Regions from separate parts of the Catenulispora sp. GP43 genome, predicted to be linked through region 1. Evidence: riboswitches for the same ligand, from Rfam matches in the RefSeq annotation. Region 1 holds a riboswitch; each other region holds the start of a gene.
What was found. Region 1 has a riboswitch for cobalamin ahead of ABH926_RS05870 (putative cobaltochelatase). Riboswitches for the same ligand answer to the same signal wherever they lie in the genome.
Positions count from the first base shown of each region.

Region 2: it holds a riboswitch for cobalamin, as region 1 does, so the genes downstream of both, ABH926_RS09515 (ABC transporter substrate-binding protein) here and ABH926_RS05870 (putative cobaltochelatase) in region 1, are expected to answer to the same signal.
Region 3: it holds a riboswitch for cobalamin, as region 1 does, so the genes downstream of both, ABH926_RS50690 (HoxN/HupN/NixA family nickel/cobalt transporter) here and ABH926_RS05870 (putative cobaltochelatase) in region 1, are expected to answer to the same signal.

Region 1 is NZ_JBGCCT010000002.1:485,140-489,902, forward strand. Features, by position in the region: gene ABH926_RS05860 (cobyrinate a,c-diamide synthase) at 1-536, opposite strand, end outside; gene cobO (cob(I)yrinic acid a,c-diamide adenosyltransferase) at 533-1,153, opposite strand; gene ABH926_RS05870 (putative cobaltochelatase) at 1,153-3,240, opposite strand; cobalamin riboswitch at 3,328-3,454, opposite strand; gene ABH926_RS05875 (hypothetical protein) at 3,557-3,736, shown strand; gene ABH926_RS05880 (sulfite oxidase-like oxidoreductase) at 3,772-4,419, opposite strand; gene ABH926_RS05885 (bacterioferritin-associated ferredoxin) at 4,550-4,763, shown strand, end outside.
Region 2 is NZ_JBGCCT010000003.1:476,904-481,666, forward strand. Features, by position in the region: gene ABH926_RS09505 (GNAT family N-acetyltransferase) at 50-1,297, shown strand; gene ABH926_RS09510 (enoyl-CoA hydratase/isomerase family protein) at 1,322-2,152, shown strand; cobalamin riboswitch at 2,270-2,399, shown strand; gene ABH926_RS09515 (ABC transporter substrate-binding protein) at 2,505-3,494, shown strand; gene ABH926_RS09520 (FecCD family ABC transporter permease) at 3,504-4,763, shown strand, end outside.
Region 3 is NZ_JBGCCT010000049.1:36,536-41,298, forward strand. Features, by position in the region: gene ABH926_RS50680 (heavy metal translocating P-type ATPase) at 1-600, opposite strand, end outside; gene ABH926_RS50685 (hypothetical protein) at 672-974, opposite strand; cobalamin riboswitch at 1,175-1,378, shown strand; gene ABH926_RS50690 (HoxN/HupN/NixA family nickel/cobalt transporter) at 1,407-2,525, shown strand; gene ABH926_RS50695 (hypothetical protein) at 2,577-3,293, shown strand; gene ABH926_RS50700 (sigma-70 family RNA polymerase sigma factor) at 3,357-3,923, shown strand; gene ABH926_RS50705 (ABC transporter substrate-binding protein) at 3,952-4,763, shown strand, end outside.

The DNA.
Region 1 (4,763 bases):
ACCGGCACGCCGAGCTCGTCCAGGGCCTCGGTCAGGATCCTGCGATGGTTCTCGGAGCCGACGCGGTTCAGGACCACGCCCGCGATGCGCACCGCTGGGTCGAAGGAGCGGAACCCGTGCACCAGCGCGGCGATCGAGCGGCCCTGCGCGGCGGCGTCGACGACGAACAGCACCGGGGCGCCGAGCAGCTTGGCGACCTGCGCGGTGGAGGCGAGCTCGCCCTCGCCGGTCGCGCCGTCGTACAGGCCCATGACGCCCTCGACGACCGCGATGTCGGCCCCGGCTGCGCCGTGCGCGAACAGCGGCGCGATCCGTTCGGTGCCGACCATGTAGGGGTCGAGGTTGCGGCCGACGCGGCCGGCGGCCAGGGAGTGATAGCCGGGGTCGATGTAGTCCGGGCCGACCTTGAACGGCGCGACGGTGAAGCCGCGGTCGGTCAGGGCTTTGACGATGCCGGTGGCCACGGTGGTCTTGCCGTGGCCGGAGGCCGGGGCCGCGATGACGACGCGCGGCACGGTCAGCGGGACCGAGCTCACCACTCGATACCCTTCTGGCCCTTCTGGCCGGCGTCCATCGGGTGCTTGACCTTGGTCATCTCGGTGACCAGGTCGGCGGCCTCCAGCAGTTCGGGCGCGGCGTCGCGGCCGGTGATGACGACGTGCTGGCTCCCCGGGCGGTCGGCCAGGGTCTTCACGACGTCCTGGACGTCCACCCAGCCCCACTTCATCGGGTAGGTGAACTCGTCCAGCACGTACAGCCGGTAGGTCTCGGCGGCCAGGTCGGCCTTGATCCGCTCCCAGCCGGCGCGAGCGTTGTCGGCCTGGAGCTCGGGGTCGCTGTGCAGGTCCCGCTGGATCCAGGACCAGCCCTCGCCCATCTTGTGCCAGTCGACGGGCCCGCCGACGCCGGTGCGCTCGTGCAGCTCGCCGAGCGCCTTGAGCGCGGTCTCCTCGCCGATGCGCCACTTGGCGGACTTGACGAACTGGAACACGCCGATCGGCCAGCCCTGGTTCCAGCCCCGCAGGGCCAGGCCGAAGGCGGCGGTGGACTTCCCCTTGCCGGGGCCGGTGTGCACGATCGTCAGCGGCCGGTTGCGGCGCTGGCGCGTGGTGAGGCCGTCGTCGGGGACGTGCGTGGGTTGGCCCTGCGGCATCAGGCGGCCCTCCGGTCGGAGCGGGGTCGGTTGCCGTGCACCGCCGCGGTGAGCGCGTCGGCGGCGAGATCGGTGAGGGGCAGGTGGTCGGCGCCCAGATCGGCGGCCAGGCGCCCGGCCAGCCCCAGGCGGACCGGGCCGGCCTCGCAGTCCACGACGACGGCCGTGCCGCCCAGGGCCGCGACAGCCTGGCGGAGGTGGGCCGCGGCGCGGCGGGTGTCGGCGAGGGGGTCCTTCGAGTGCGAGGCCTGGGTGGCGCGGCCGTCGGTGACGACCAGGACCAGGGGCCGCCGGTCCGGGTCGCGCATGCGCTCGACGCGCAGGACGTCCGCGGCCTGGAGCAGACCGGCGGCCAGCGGGGTGCGGCCGCCGGTGGGCAGCGAGGCCAGCCGGGCGGCGCCGGCGTCGACGGACCAGGTGGGCGGCAGCGCGACCTCGGCGGTGCGGCCGCGGAAGGTCACCAGGCCGACCTTGTCACGGCGCTGGTAGGCGTCCAGGAGCAGCGAGAGGATCGCGCCCTTGACGGCGGCCATGCGCTGGCGGGCGGCCATGGACCCGGAGGCATCGACCGCGAACAGGACGAGATTGCCTTCCCGGCCCTCGCGGATCGGCTCGCGGAGGTCCTCGGAGCGCAGACGCAGAGCGCCGTCGCGACGGCCCCGGGCGACCTGCTGGGGCGCGGCGGCGTGGACGGTCGCGATCAGATGGAGGCCGCGCGCGCCGGGGCGGGCGCCGACCGAGCGGCCGCCGGCGGCGCGGGCTCGGGAGCGGCGGCCTTCGGCGCCGGTGCCGACGCCTTCGACCTGGAGCAGGCGGGCTTTGAAGGGCTCAGTGGCAGTGGCGGCGGGCTGCTCGCGCGACGATCCGGACACTTGCTTCTGCTCAGCGGGTGATTCGCCGGTCGAGGCACCGACCGAGGGCTCAGGCTCGGCACCGTTGGACGGGCCGCCGGAAGTATCGCCACCGTTGGAACCGCCGCCGCCGTCAGGACCGCCGCCGCCGTCAGGACCGCCGCCGCCGTCGGGCCCACCGCCGCCGTCGGGCCCACCGGAACCGGGACCGGGATCAGGATCCTCATCCCCGTCGTCCATGGCCTCGTCCAGCCGCTCCTCGTCCAGGCCCGGCGCGTCGAACGGATGCCGCCGCCGGCGGTGCGGCAGCGCCAGCATCGCGGCCTGCCGCACGTCCTCGGCGATCACCACGTCGCGCCCGGCCCAGGCCGCGAGCGCGGTCGCGGCCCGTGCCGTCACCAGGTCCGCGCGCATCCCGTCGACCTCGAACGCCGCACAGATCCGAGTGACTCGCAGCAGTTCGGCCTCCGGGAGCACCACGGAGGGCAGCAGGGCGCGCGCCGCCTCGATGCGTGCGGCCGTCTCCTTGTCCGCCTGCTCCCAGGCCGCTGCGAAGCCCTCGGGGTCGGCCTCGTAGGCCAGGCGGCGGCGGACCACCTCGGCGCGCTCGGCCGGGTCGCGGCTGGCGCGGACTTCGACGGTCAGGCCGAACCGGTCCAGCAGCTGCGGGCGCAGTTCGCCCTCTTCGGGGTTCATGGTGCCGACGAGCAGGAAGCGCGCCGCGTGCCGGACCGAGACGCCTTCGCGCTCGACGTGCGCGACGCCCATCGCGGCGGCGTCCAGGAGCAGGTCCACGAGGTGGTCGTGCAGGAGGTTGACCTCGTCCACGTACAGCAGGCCGCGGTGCGCGGCGGCCAGCAGGCCGGGTTCGTAGGCGGCGACGCCGGAGGCCAGGACCTTCTCCAGGTCCAGGGAGCCCACGAGGCGGTCCTCGGTGGCGCCGACCGGGAGCTCGATCAGGCGCGCCGGGCGGGACCGGGCCGCCGTGGCGCCGGGGAGGTGCGGGCCGTCCGGGCAGGCCGGGTCGGGGGTCGCGGGGTCACACGAGAACCGACAGCTCGGGACCACGGCGATCTGCGGGAGCACGGCGGCCAGGGCGCGCACGATCGTCGACTTGGCAGTGCCCTTCTCCCCGCGCACGAGCACGCCGCCGACGGCCGGGGACACGGCGTTCAGCAGCAGGGCCAGCCGCAGGTCGTCGAGCCCGACGACGGCGGTGAACGGGTACGGCGGCACGCCGGATCAGCTCCTCACGGGTATCCACGCCCGACAGGTCTCCTCACGAGAACACGCCGCGGGGGCGGCGTGCCTGGGGCGGTCGTAGTCTCCTGACTCTCAGATCCGCGCGCCTGCCCGGCCTTCCCAGAACACTGATGTTCCAGTGGCATCTCAAGCGGGAGGCACTCCCTGATCACAGTGGCGGGACCGCTCCGGATTCGCACCGGATTCCTGCCGACCGTCCCGCGTGCAGCATCCCGCAGCGATCACCGGCCGTCAAACCGCGTCCGGACGGCGCCGGGTGGCGCGATGTCCGGATGTATCCCTCAATGGGATGGTGAGCGATCGACAGCGCAGACCCCGTGTCCTGGGTGAATACGAGCTGGACGGCGGGGCGTTCGCCCTGGCGCGGGGTGAGCAACGCGACACGCCCGCCCCCGGGCAGCGGCTGCCGGCGCTCGGCCGGCCCGGGACGCTGTGGCGGGCGGTGCTGCGCCGGATCCGGACGGGCTGAGGAGCCGGCCGGACGGGACTACAGCCGGGACGGGACTACAGCGGAGGCCCGTCGCCGGGGTCCTCCTGGTAGGAGTACCGCTGTTCCCGCCACGGGTCGCCGATGTTGTGGTACCCGCGCTCCTCCCAGAACCCGCGGCGGTCCTCGGTGAGGTACTCGATGCCCCGGACCCACTTGGGCCCTTTCCAGGCGTACCGGTGCGGCAGGATCAGCCGCAGCGGGAAGCCGTGCTCGGGGGTGAGCGGCGCGCCGTCGTGGTGGGTGGCGAACACGACGTCCTCCCGGAGCAGGTCCTCCAGGCGCAGGTTCGAGCTGTAGCCGTACTCGGCCCAGACGGTGACGTGCGTCGCATCCGGGGCCGGCGGCGCCAGGTCCAGGATGGTGCGGCCGGAGACACCGCGCCAGGACGCGTCCAGCATCGTGAACTTGGTGACGCAGTGGAAGTCGGCGACCACCTCGACGGTCGGCAGGGCGCCGAACTCCTCGTGGAACCAGATCGCCTCCTCGCCGTCGGCGGTGGCCCCGGTGACCCGGAAGTCCCAGCTCGCGGGCTTGAAGCGGGGCACCGGGCCGTAGTGCAGCACCGGCCACTCGCCACGCTGCATGCGCTGGCCCGGGGGGAGCCGGCCGTCCGCCGGCGCCGTCCCGGCGTCTGTGTCCACCCCTGATCCCGGCTGCCCCATGGAGACCATCGTCCCAGATGTGGTGCACGGCACGTACCGCGGGGACTTGGCACGCGGGCGATAGGTAGCTTAGGCTCCCCTAAGTCCCATTGATCGCCCCTGGCGACCCCGCTGACAGCCGGAGCCCCGCTTGTACGCCTGCATATGCCACGCGGTCACCACCGCCGAGGTGGACGCCGCCGTCGCGCTCGGTGCCAAGTCCGTCAAGCAGGTCCGCAAGGCCACCGGGGCGGGTTCGGCGTGCGGGACGTGCGTGAAGCGGCTGAGCTGCCTGCTCGCCGCCGCGCGGGTCGCCGACTCGGCGCCGGCGGACGTCATGCCCGAGGCCGAGCGGCTGCCGGAGG
Region 2 (4,763 bases), on a different contig from region 1:
GGGTGAATATCTGCTCGCTGTCGGGACGAAGCGGTGTTAGCCATGGACTATGAGCTCCAACGGCGCCTACCATCCGATCCGTCCCATCACGGACGACGAGGTCCAGGCCTACACCGCGCACCTCGACCTCGCCTTCCACGAGAACCCGCCGCAGGAGGCGCACGACCTCGCGATGCGGCTGCTGGGCGGCCGCGCGATCGCCGGGTTCGACGGCGCCGAGCTGGTCGGCACCGGCGGCGACCACGTCTTCGAGCTCACGGTGCCCGGCGGGGTCACGGTGCGGGCGGCCGGCGTCTCCTACATCACCGTCAAGGCCACACACCGCCGGCGCGGAATCCTCACCTCGATGATGCGCTACCAGCTCGACGGCCTGCACGAGCGCGGCGAGGCGCCGGTGGCGATCCTGGAGGCCTCCGAGCCCGCGATCTACGGCCGGTTCGGCTACGGACTGGGCTCCCAGCAGTTCGAACTGACCATCCCGCGCGGCGACAACGGCTTGTCGCGGGTGCCGGGCGGCGACAAGTTCCAGCTGCGGATGGCCGATCCGCTCCAGGCCTACGAGCGCTGCCAGGAGGTCTTCGAGGCGAACCGGCTCGGCCGGCCGGGGATGCTGCCGCGGGCCGGCGACGCCTGGCACGACTCGGCGCTGGCCGACCACGACTTCGCCCGCGACGGCGCGGGCCCGCTGCGCTGCGTGGTCGCCGAGGACGCGGCCGGCCGGGCGGTCGGGTTCGCGCGCTACCGGATCAAGGAGGACTGGGACAACCCCGCGCGCCCGGACTGCAAGGTGCGGGCCAAGGAGGTCTACGGCCGCGACCTGGCGTCCTACGTCGCGATCTGGCGCTTCCTGCTCGACATCGACCTGACCAGCGAGATCCACGCCGAGGTGCCGACCGACGACCCGCTGCTGTTCCTGCTCGCCGATCCCCGGCAGGCGGTGCCGCGGGTGCAGGACGAGCTGTACGTGCGGATCGTCGACGTGGACCGGGCCCTGGCGGCGCGGCGGTACGCGGCGCCGGTCGACGTGGTGTTCGAGATCTCGGACACCTTCTGCGCGTGGAACACCGGACGCTGGCGGTTGCGCGGCGATGCCGAGGGGGCGGTCTGCGAGCGGACCACGGATCCGGCGGATCTGGTGCTGGGGCCGCGCGAGCTCGGGACCGCCTACCTCGGCGGTTTCTCGCTGGCCGCGCTGGGCCGGGCCGGGCGGGTCGAGGAGCTGCGGCCGGGGGCGCTGGCCGAGGCGTCGCGGGCCTTTGTGAGCGATGTCGCGCCCTGGGTGCCCTTCGGATTCTGACCTTGGTCTCATAATCTGGGCGCCATGAACGAGGTAACCGAGAAGGATTACAAAGGCGTACTCCTGCGGCGGCACCCCGCGTCCGGCAACGGCGTGGTCGCGGAGATCGTGCTGAACCGCGCGTCGGCGATGAACGCGATCTCGACCGCGATGGCCGCGGCGATCCGGGACGTCGCGCCGGAGCTGGCCGAGGACCCGGCGGTGCGCGCCGTGGTGGTGTCGTCGGCGCCGCCCGCGGCCGAGGGGAAGAACCACGCGTTCTGCGTCGGCGTGGACCTCAAGGAGCGCAACCAGATGAGCGACGCCGAGCTGGTCGCCACCCGGCCGGCGTTCCGGCGGACCTGGGGCGCGTTCGGCTCGCTGCCGATGCCGGTCGTGGCTGCGGTCTCCGGCTACGCCCTGGGCGGCGGCTGCGAGCTGGCGCTGGCCTGCGACCTGATCGTGGCCGACGACGGCGCGGTGTTCGGGCTGCCCGAGGTGTCCGTCGGCGTCATCCCCGGCGGCGGCGGCACGCAGACGCTGGTGCGGCGCGTGGGCATGAACCGCGCCGCCGACCTGATCTTCACCGCGCGGCGCATCGACGCCGACGAGGCCGACCGGTTCGGGATGGTGGACCGGCGGGTGCCGGGGAGCTCGACGGCGCGCGCGGCGGCGCTGGAGCTGGCGCAGCAGATCGCGAAGAACTCGCCGATCGGGGTGCGCAACGCCAAGCACGCGCTGAAGGTCGGCGCGGACCTGCCGCTGGCCGCCGGGCTGGACGTGGAGGACGGGGCGTGGCGGGCCACGGCGTTCTCGGCGGACCGGGCCGAGGGTGTGCGGGCGTTCGTGGAGAAGCGGTCGCCGGTCTGGCCGTGAGTGGTGCGGGGTTCTTGAAGCAGCGCGGGGCTTTTGAAGTAGCGCAGGCTTCTTGAAGTAGTGCAGATCACCAGCCGTCGCCCCATTTGCCGTTAGGCGAGTGCGTCCGCGCTTGCTAGCGTCTTGGGCGACGGCGGTGTGCGCCGTCCACATCGAGTGCAGCGAAGCCGGTGGGAATCCGGCGCTGTCCCGCAACTGTGAGCTCTCCGTTCGGAGGGCGAGCCAGGTCGCCTCACGCGATGTGCCAAGGTTCGGCCCTCGCGGTTCGGGGCGGTCCGGCTGTGTGCGCGGCACGCCTGCCTGGGTCGGCGCGCGCGGCGGGGACCGCGGATCAGCCGGAGGAGCTGACCTCGTGCATTCTCGTCTGCACAATTCGACGCGGCGCGTGGCCGTCGGCCTCGTCGCGGCCTCGGCGCTGCTGGCCGCCGGGTGTTCGTCGTCGAAGTCGGCGTCGGCCCCGGCCGGCTCGGGCACCGCGTCCACCACGACCGCCGCCTCGTCCGCGGCCGCCTTCCCGGCCACGATCACCGCCAAGAACGGCGCGGTGAAGTTGGCGGCCGAGCCGAAGAAGATCGTGTCGCTGTCGCCCTCGGCCACCGAGGACCTGTTCGCGATCGGCGCGGGCTCGCAGGTCACCGCGGTCGATGACCAGTCGGACTATCCCGCGAGCGCCCCGAAGAGCGCGCTGTCCGGCTACAAGCCGAACGCCGAGGCGATAGCGAAGTACAACCCGGATCTGGTGGTCGTCGCCGACGACAGCTCGCAGATCGTGGAGCAGCTCGGCAAGCTGAACGTCCCGGTCCTGTGGTTCGACGCCCCGAACACCCTGGACGACGCCTACAGCCAGATCACCGAGCTCGGCGCCGCCACCGGCCACACCACCGCCGCGACCACCGAGGTCGCCACGATGAAGCAGCAGATCACGGCGGCGATCGCGGCCACGAAGAAGCCGGCCACACCTCTTAAGTACTACTACGAGGTCGGCACCCCCGGGAACTACAGCGCCACCTCGAAGACCTTCATCGGCTCGATCTTCGCCCAGTTCGGCCTGACCGACATCGCCGACCCGGCCGACAAGACGGGCGGCGGCTACCCGCAGCTCTCCGACGAGTACCTGGTGACCGCGGCCCCCGACCTGATCTTCCTGGCCGACACCAAGTGCTGCCAGCAGACCTCGGCCACCGTCGCCGCCCGCCCCGGCTGGTCGGCGATCCCGGCGGTGAAGAACGCGGCGAAGGGCACGGTCGTCGGCATGGACGACGACATCGCCTCCCGCTGGGGTCCGCGCCTGGTGGATCTGGTGCAGCAGATCTCGAAGGCCGTGAACCAGGCCCAGGGCTGAGCCACGGCGATGCGGCGGCAGGGAGCGGATGCGGATGCTGACGCGGCGGCGGCGGGGGGTGCCGAAGCCGCGGCGGTCGATGCTGCTGCGACGATGGTGGCCGCGGGCGCTGACGCGGCGGCCGGAGTCCTGGCGCCGGGACCTGCCGCGCATGTCGCTGCCGAGTCTGCGAGCGGCGACCGCCCGGCGACCGATGAGCCGAACTCGATCCCCCCGCACTCGCGCCCGAGCCGCCGCCTTGCCCGCTCCGCGGTCGATGAGCCGAACTCGATCCCTCCGCACTCGCTCCCGCACTCACCCCCACGCCGCCGCCTCGCCCGCCCGACCGTCGCCCTCCTCGCCGCGACCGCGGTCCTCCTTCTCGCCGTCCTCGTCTCCAGCCTCGGCGGCGCCGCGGGCCTCCCGGTCGCCGGCACCGCCAAGGCGCTGCTGGACAAGCTCCCCTTCGTAGACCTCCATACCGGGCTCGGGCCGGTGCAGCAGAGCGTGCTGGACCAGATCCGGCTGCCGCGCGTCGTCCTGGCCACGCTCGTCGGGGCGCTGCTCGCGCAGGCGGGGGCCGCGTATCAGGGCGTCTTCCGCAATCCGCTCTCTGACTCCGGGACCATCGGGGCCTCCGCCGGTGCCGGGATGGCCGCGACGCTCGTCATCGTCTATGGCGGCGGGCCCGAGCACACCGTGGCGGGCATCGGTGCCGTGCCGCTGGCCGCGTTCGTCGGTGCGCTCGGCGGGGTGCTCGCCAGCTATGTGCTCGGCACGTTCGTGGGTCGGGGCGGGACCGCCTCGCTCATCCTCGCCGGGGTCGCGGTCAGTTCGTTCGTCGGGGCGGTGCAGGCGTTCGTCATGCAGCGGAGCACCACGGACGTGCGGCAGGTGTACTCGTGGCTGTTCGGGAGTTTCGCCGCCGCCGACTGGTCGCTGGTGCGGTTGGCGCTGCCCTACGCCGTCATCAGTGTCCTGATCGTCACCGTGCACGCGCGGCATCTGGACGTCCTCGCGCTCGGCGACGACGAGGCCGCCACCCTCGGCCTGAACCCCGTGCGGACCCGGCTGATCGTGCTGGCCGCGGCCTCGCTGGCGACCGCGACCGCGGTCGCGGTCAGCGGCATCATCGGGTTCGTCGGGCTGGTGGTGCCGCACGTCGTGCGCCGTGTCGCCGGGCCCGGGCACCGGCTGCTGCTGCCGATGAGCCTGCTGGTGGGCGGTGCGTTCCTGGTGCTGGCCGACCTGCTCGCGCGGACCGTGCTGGCGCCGGCCGAGCTGCCGATC
Region 3 (4,763 bases), on a different contig from region 1:
GCAGAGGACGAACAGCGGCACGCCGACCGCAGCCTCCAGATACATGTGCCCGGCGCCGTCGCCGCCGACGCTGAACGAGAAGCCCATCCGCATTCCGGGCAAGCCCGCGGTGCCGAAGAACAGCGCGTAGACCGACCAGCCGAAGGAAGCGAGAACGCCGATGCTCACCAACGTGTCCATGGTCGCGGCGCCGTGCCGCAGGTTGATCAGGGCACGGCGATGGAAGGGCCAGGCGCCCCAGGTCGCCACCGGGGCGGCCAGCAGGAAGCAGAACCACTGCCAGTCGCGGAACTGGACCGCCGGGATCATGGACAGCGCGATGACCGGCACGGCCATCGCGGCCACGCCGAGCAGGCGCTGCCGGTCGGCCGGCGACTCGGCCGTCTCGGCCGTCTCGGCCATCCCGGAAGAAGCGGCGTCGTCGCGGACCGCGAGTGCGGTGTATCCGGCCTGCTCGACCGCGGCGATCAGGTCCCGGACCGGAACCCGCGGCGGATGCAGGATCCGGGCCCGGCCGGTCGCCAGGTTGACGCCGGCCGAGACGCCCTCGATGCGGGCCAGTCGTCGCTCCACCCGCCCGACGCACGCGGCGCAGGTCATCCCGCCGATCACGAGATCGGTGACCGCCGCAGGCGGCGTGGACGCTGCCGGCACCGTGTCCGGCCCGGCGCTCACCGGCCGCCACCCAACGCGCCCATCCCCGGCATCCCCGGAGTGGGGCTCTGCCCGCCCGGCGCGCCGGGAACGAGATCGGGTGCCACCGGTCCGGCCAGGCGCCCGGCGCCGAACGCGCCGGCGTACAGTGCCGCCGACAACGCGACGAACGCCAGCACGCGGCCGAACCCGCCGAGACGGGAACTCAGGCTACTGGTACCGAAGCCGCGTCGGGGATCCGCCGCTCCGGAATGTGCTGATCCGGGATGTGCTGATCCGGGATGTGCCGCCGGACCGTCCGGCACGTCATCGATGCTCACACGATGATAGTCGTCCGCGAATCCCGGCTGGTTCCCGCAAGAGTCGGCATCATCTGTGCGGCAAGGGCCCTGACGGTCGCTGGACCCATGAGTGCCGGATCCTGATTCATCGCTCGGCACTTCAGCGCCTCGGGCTGGATCCCGCAGACTGATGGTCTACGCATAGCCGGGGCCCACCTTGCCGGGTTCCGGACCGCTCGCTACGGTGACCATGCCGTGGTGCTCGGGAAGACCGGTGGAAAACCGGAGCGGCCCTCGCCACTGTGATCGGGAATGCACCGGTTCCATGCCGCCGCGCGAAGTACGGCGCGGCGGCGGCCACTGGACGCGTCAGGCGTCTGGGAAGGCGGAGCCGGGGCGTCGACCCGTCAGCCAGGAGACCGGCCACGGCACCGAACATCGACCATCCACGAGGTGCTGGAGGCGAGCCGCGTGAGCGTGCCTGCGAACGATCCCGTCCGACCTGTCCGGAATCCGTCCTCGGCGCCGCTGCGCTGGCTCCGTACCGACTGGCTGCGCTTCGGCGGCCTGCTGGCGGTGATCGTGGCGATGCACGTCGCGGCGTTCGGGATCCTCGCCGGCCTGGTCGCCCCGCATCACTACACCGTCGGCAAGCAGGTCTTCGGCTTCGGCCTCGGCGTCACCGCCTACACGCTCGGCATGCGCCACGCGTTCGACGCCGACCACATAGCCGCGATCGACAACACCACGCGCAAGCTGATGGCCGACGGCAAGCGGCCGGTGTCCGTCGGATTCTGGTTCGCGCTCGGGCACTCGACGATCGTCGTCGTGCTGGCCGCCGGGATCGCCGCCGGCGCGCGCCAGGCCGCCAGCCTGACCGACGACAAGTCCAGCACGCGCCAGTCGCTCGGCGTGGTGTCCACGACCGCTTCGGGCACCTTCCTGTACCTGATCGGCATCCTGAACCTGGTCGCGCTGATCGGCATCTACAAGGTGTACAAGGCGATGCGGCGCGGCGTGTACGACGAGGCCGCCCTGACCGCGCAGCTGGACAAGCGCGGCTTCATGAACCGGATCCTGGGCCGGCTCACCAAGTCCATCACCCGCCCCGGCCAGATGTACCCGGTCGGGCTGCTGTTCGGCGTCGGCTTCGACACCGCCACCGAGGTGCTGCTGCTGGCCCTGGCCGGCTCCAGCGCCGCGGCCGGCCTGCCCTGGTACGCGATCCTGTGCCTGCCGCTGCTGTTCACCGCGGGCATGACCCTGTTCGACACGCTCGACGGCACCTTCATGAACTTCGCCTACCACTGGGCCTTCTCCAACCCGATCCGCAAGGTCTACTACAACCTCACCATCACCGGGCTGTCCGTGGCCGTCGCCCTGATCATCGGCAGCATCGAGCTCGTCGGCGTGGTCCACGACCAGTTCGGCGTCGTCAACCCGGTCACCGACTGGATCGCGAACCTGAATCTGAACAATGTCGGGTTCATCATCGTCGGCGCGTTCATCGCCGTCTGGGCGGCCGCGATCGCCTACTGGAAGATCGCGCGCGTCGAACACCGGTGGGACGTCACCGGCCAGGAGCCGTAGCCGGCGCCTGCCGTCACCCGCCCGGCGGGCGGATGCGACGATGTCACAGCCATGAGTGTCGACGGGGGACTGCGCGCCGCGCGGTCCGCGATGTTCGCGGCCGTGTGCACGCTGCTGGCCACGGCCGCGCACTTGTCGATGTCCGGGCGGGCTGTCCCGTGGTGGGCACTGGCCGGGGCCGCCGAGGTCACCTTCGGCCTCGCCTGGCTGCTGTCCGGCAAACAGCGCGGCACGATTCATGTCATCACCTTGACGATCGGCGCGCAGGCTCTTCTGCACTTCTGGTTCGAGGCCAGCCAGGCTCTGACGACGGGGCCGCTCGACGCTTCGGCCATGTCCGGGATGAACGCCTCCGGGATGAACATGCCCGGGATGGCCGGCGTGCCGGGCATGTCGATGGGCAGTGCGAGCGGCATGAGCAGCGCGAGCGGCATGAGCAGCGCGAGCGGCATGAGCGGCATGAGCGGCATGCACTCGGGCCCGCCGTTCCTCGGCTCCGACAGCTGGGGAATGCTGGCCGCCCACCTCGCGGCGGCCGTCGTGGTGGGCGTCTGGCTGGCGGCCGGCGAGCAGGCCGTCTTCCGGCTGCCGGCCGCGGCCGCGTCCTTCCTGCTCACGCCGCTGGCATTGCTGTTCCGGCCGGTCGTTCCCGTGCCACGGCCCCGCACCACCGCGGTGGCGGCCCGGACTTCGACGCCGCTGCGCCAGCTCCTGCTCGTCCACGCCATCACCTCTCGGGGGCCGCCGGCCGGGACCGCCGTCGCTTAGACGGCCCTGTCCGGCGGCGCGATCCCCGCGCTCGCCGTGTCTCGTTTCTCCCAGCAAGGACACATGGCGATGACCCCTGCCCTGCAACACCCCGTCGATCGAGCCGATGTCGACTCCCTGGCCCTGGCCGCGCGCGACGGCGATCCCGACGCCGTCGAGCGCTTCATCCAGGCGACCACGCTCGACGTGCGCAGATACGTCGCGCGCCTGAGCGGGAGCCCTCAGGACGCCGACGACCTCACCCAGGACACGTACCTGCGGGTCCTGCGCGCCCTGCCGGCCTTCCAGGGCCGGTCCTCGGCCCAGACCTGGGTGCGCTCGATCGCCCGGCGCACGGTCGTCGACCGCATCCGCTGGGTCTCGGCCCGGCCACGGGTGGCGGACACCGACGACTGGCAGGGCGCGGCCGAACGGGCGCAGCCCGACGGCCTGCCCGGCTTCGACGAAGGCGTGGTGCTGGCCGAGTTGCTGGCCGCGCTGCCCGAGGAACGCCGGACGGCGTTCGTGCTGACCGCGGTGGTCGGTCTGCCCTACGAGGAGGCCGCTACGGTGATCGGGGCGCCGATCGGCACCGTCCGCTCGCGCGTCTCCCGGGCCCGCAGCACGCTGATCGCCTCGCTCGGGAACTGAACCACCGCCCGCCCCGACTACTCCTTTCGTGGAATACAGCACGAGAGCCCCGGGGCGGGCGGTCACGGCGGTGGTCGCCAGCGTGGCATTGGCATCACTCACCGCGGCGTGCGGGAGCAGTCCGCCGAGTCCGGCTGCCGGCGACACGTCCGTCACACGGACGCCGCCGGCCAGGACCGCCTACCCGCTGACCATCGACAACTGCGGCCGGAAGATCACCTTCCAGAAGGCCCCGAGCCGGGTCCTGATCCTGAACGGCACGTCGGTCGGCGAGGTGGAGAGCTTCGTCATGCTCGGCCTGGACAAGACGATCCTGGCCGACGCGCAGCACTACGGCGTCTCCGACGACCCGGACATGGTCGCGAAGATCGACGCGCTGCCCACCGGCGGGCTGACCATGAACAAGAACTTCGACGTGCCCGCCGAACAGGTCCTCGCCGCCAAGCCGGACCTCGTCGTGTCCACCTGGGCCGGCGGCTTCGACGCGAAGAACGGCATGGCCACCCGGGAACAGCTCGCCGCGGCCGGGATCAACTCCCTGGTGAACCCGACCAACTGCGCGATGGGCGATCCGAACGCCACCGACGCCGAGAAGAAGGCCTTGGCCGGCCAGGGCATCGACGCCTCCTTCGACTTCATGACGCTGCTCGGCCAGATCTTCGACGTCCAGCAGCGCGCCGCCGACCAGGTCGCGCAGCTGCGAGCACGGATCGACGCGGTCGAGAAGTCCAACCCCGGGACTGCGGCCAGGAAAGTGCTGATCGCCTACCCCGGCATGTCCATGATGAACGCCAACGGTCTGCCGGCCGTCATGACCGGCGGCATCTACGACAAGGTGAT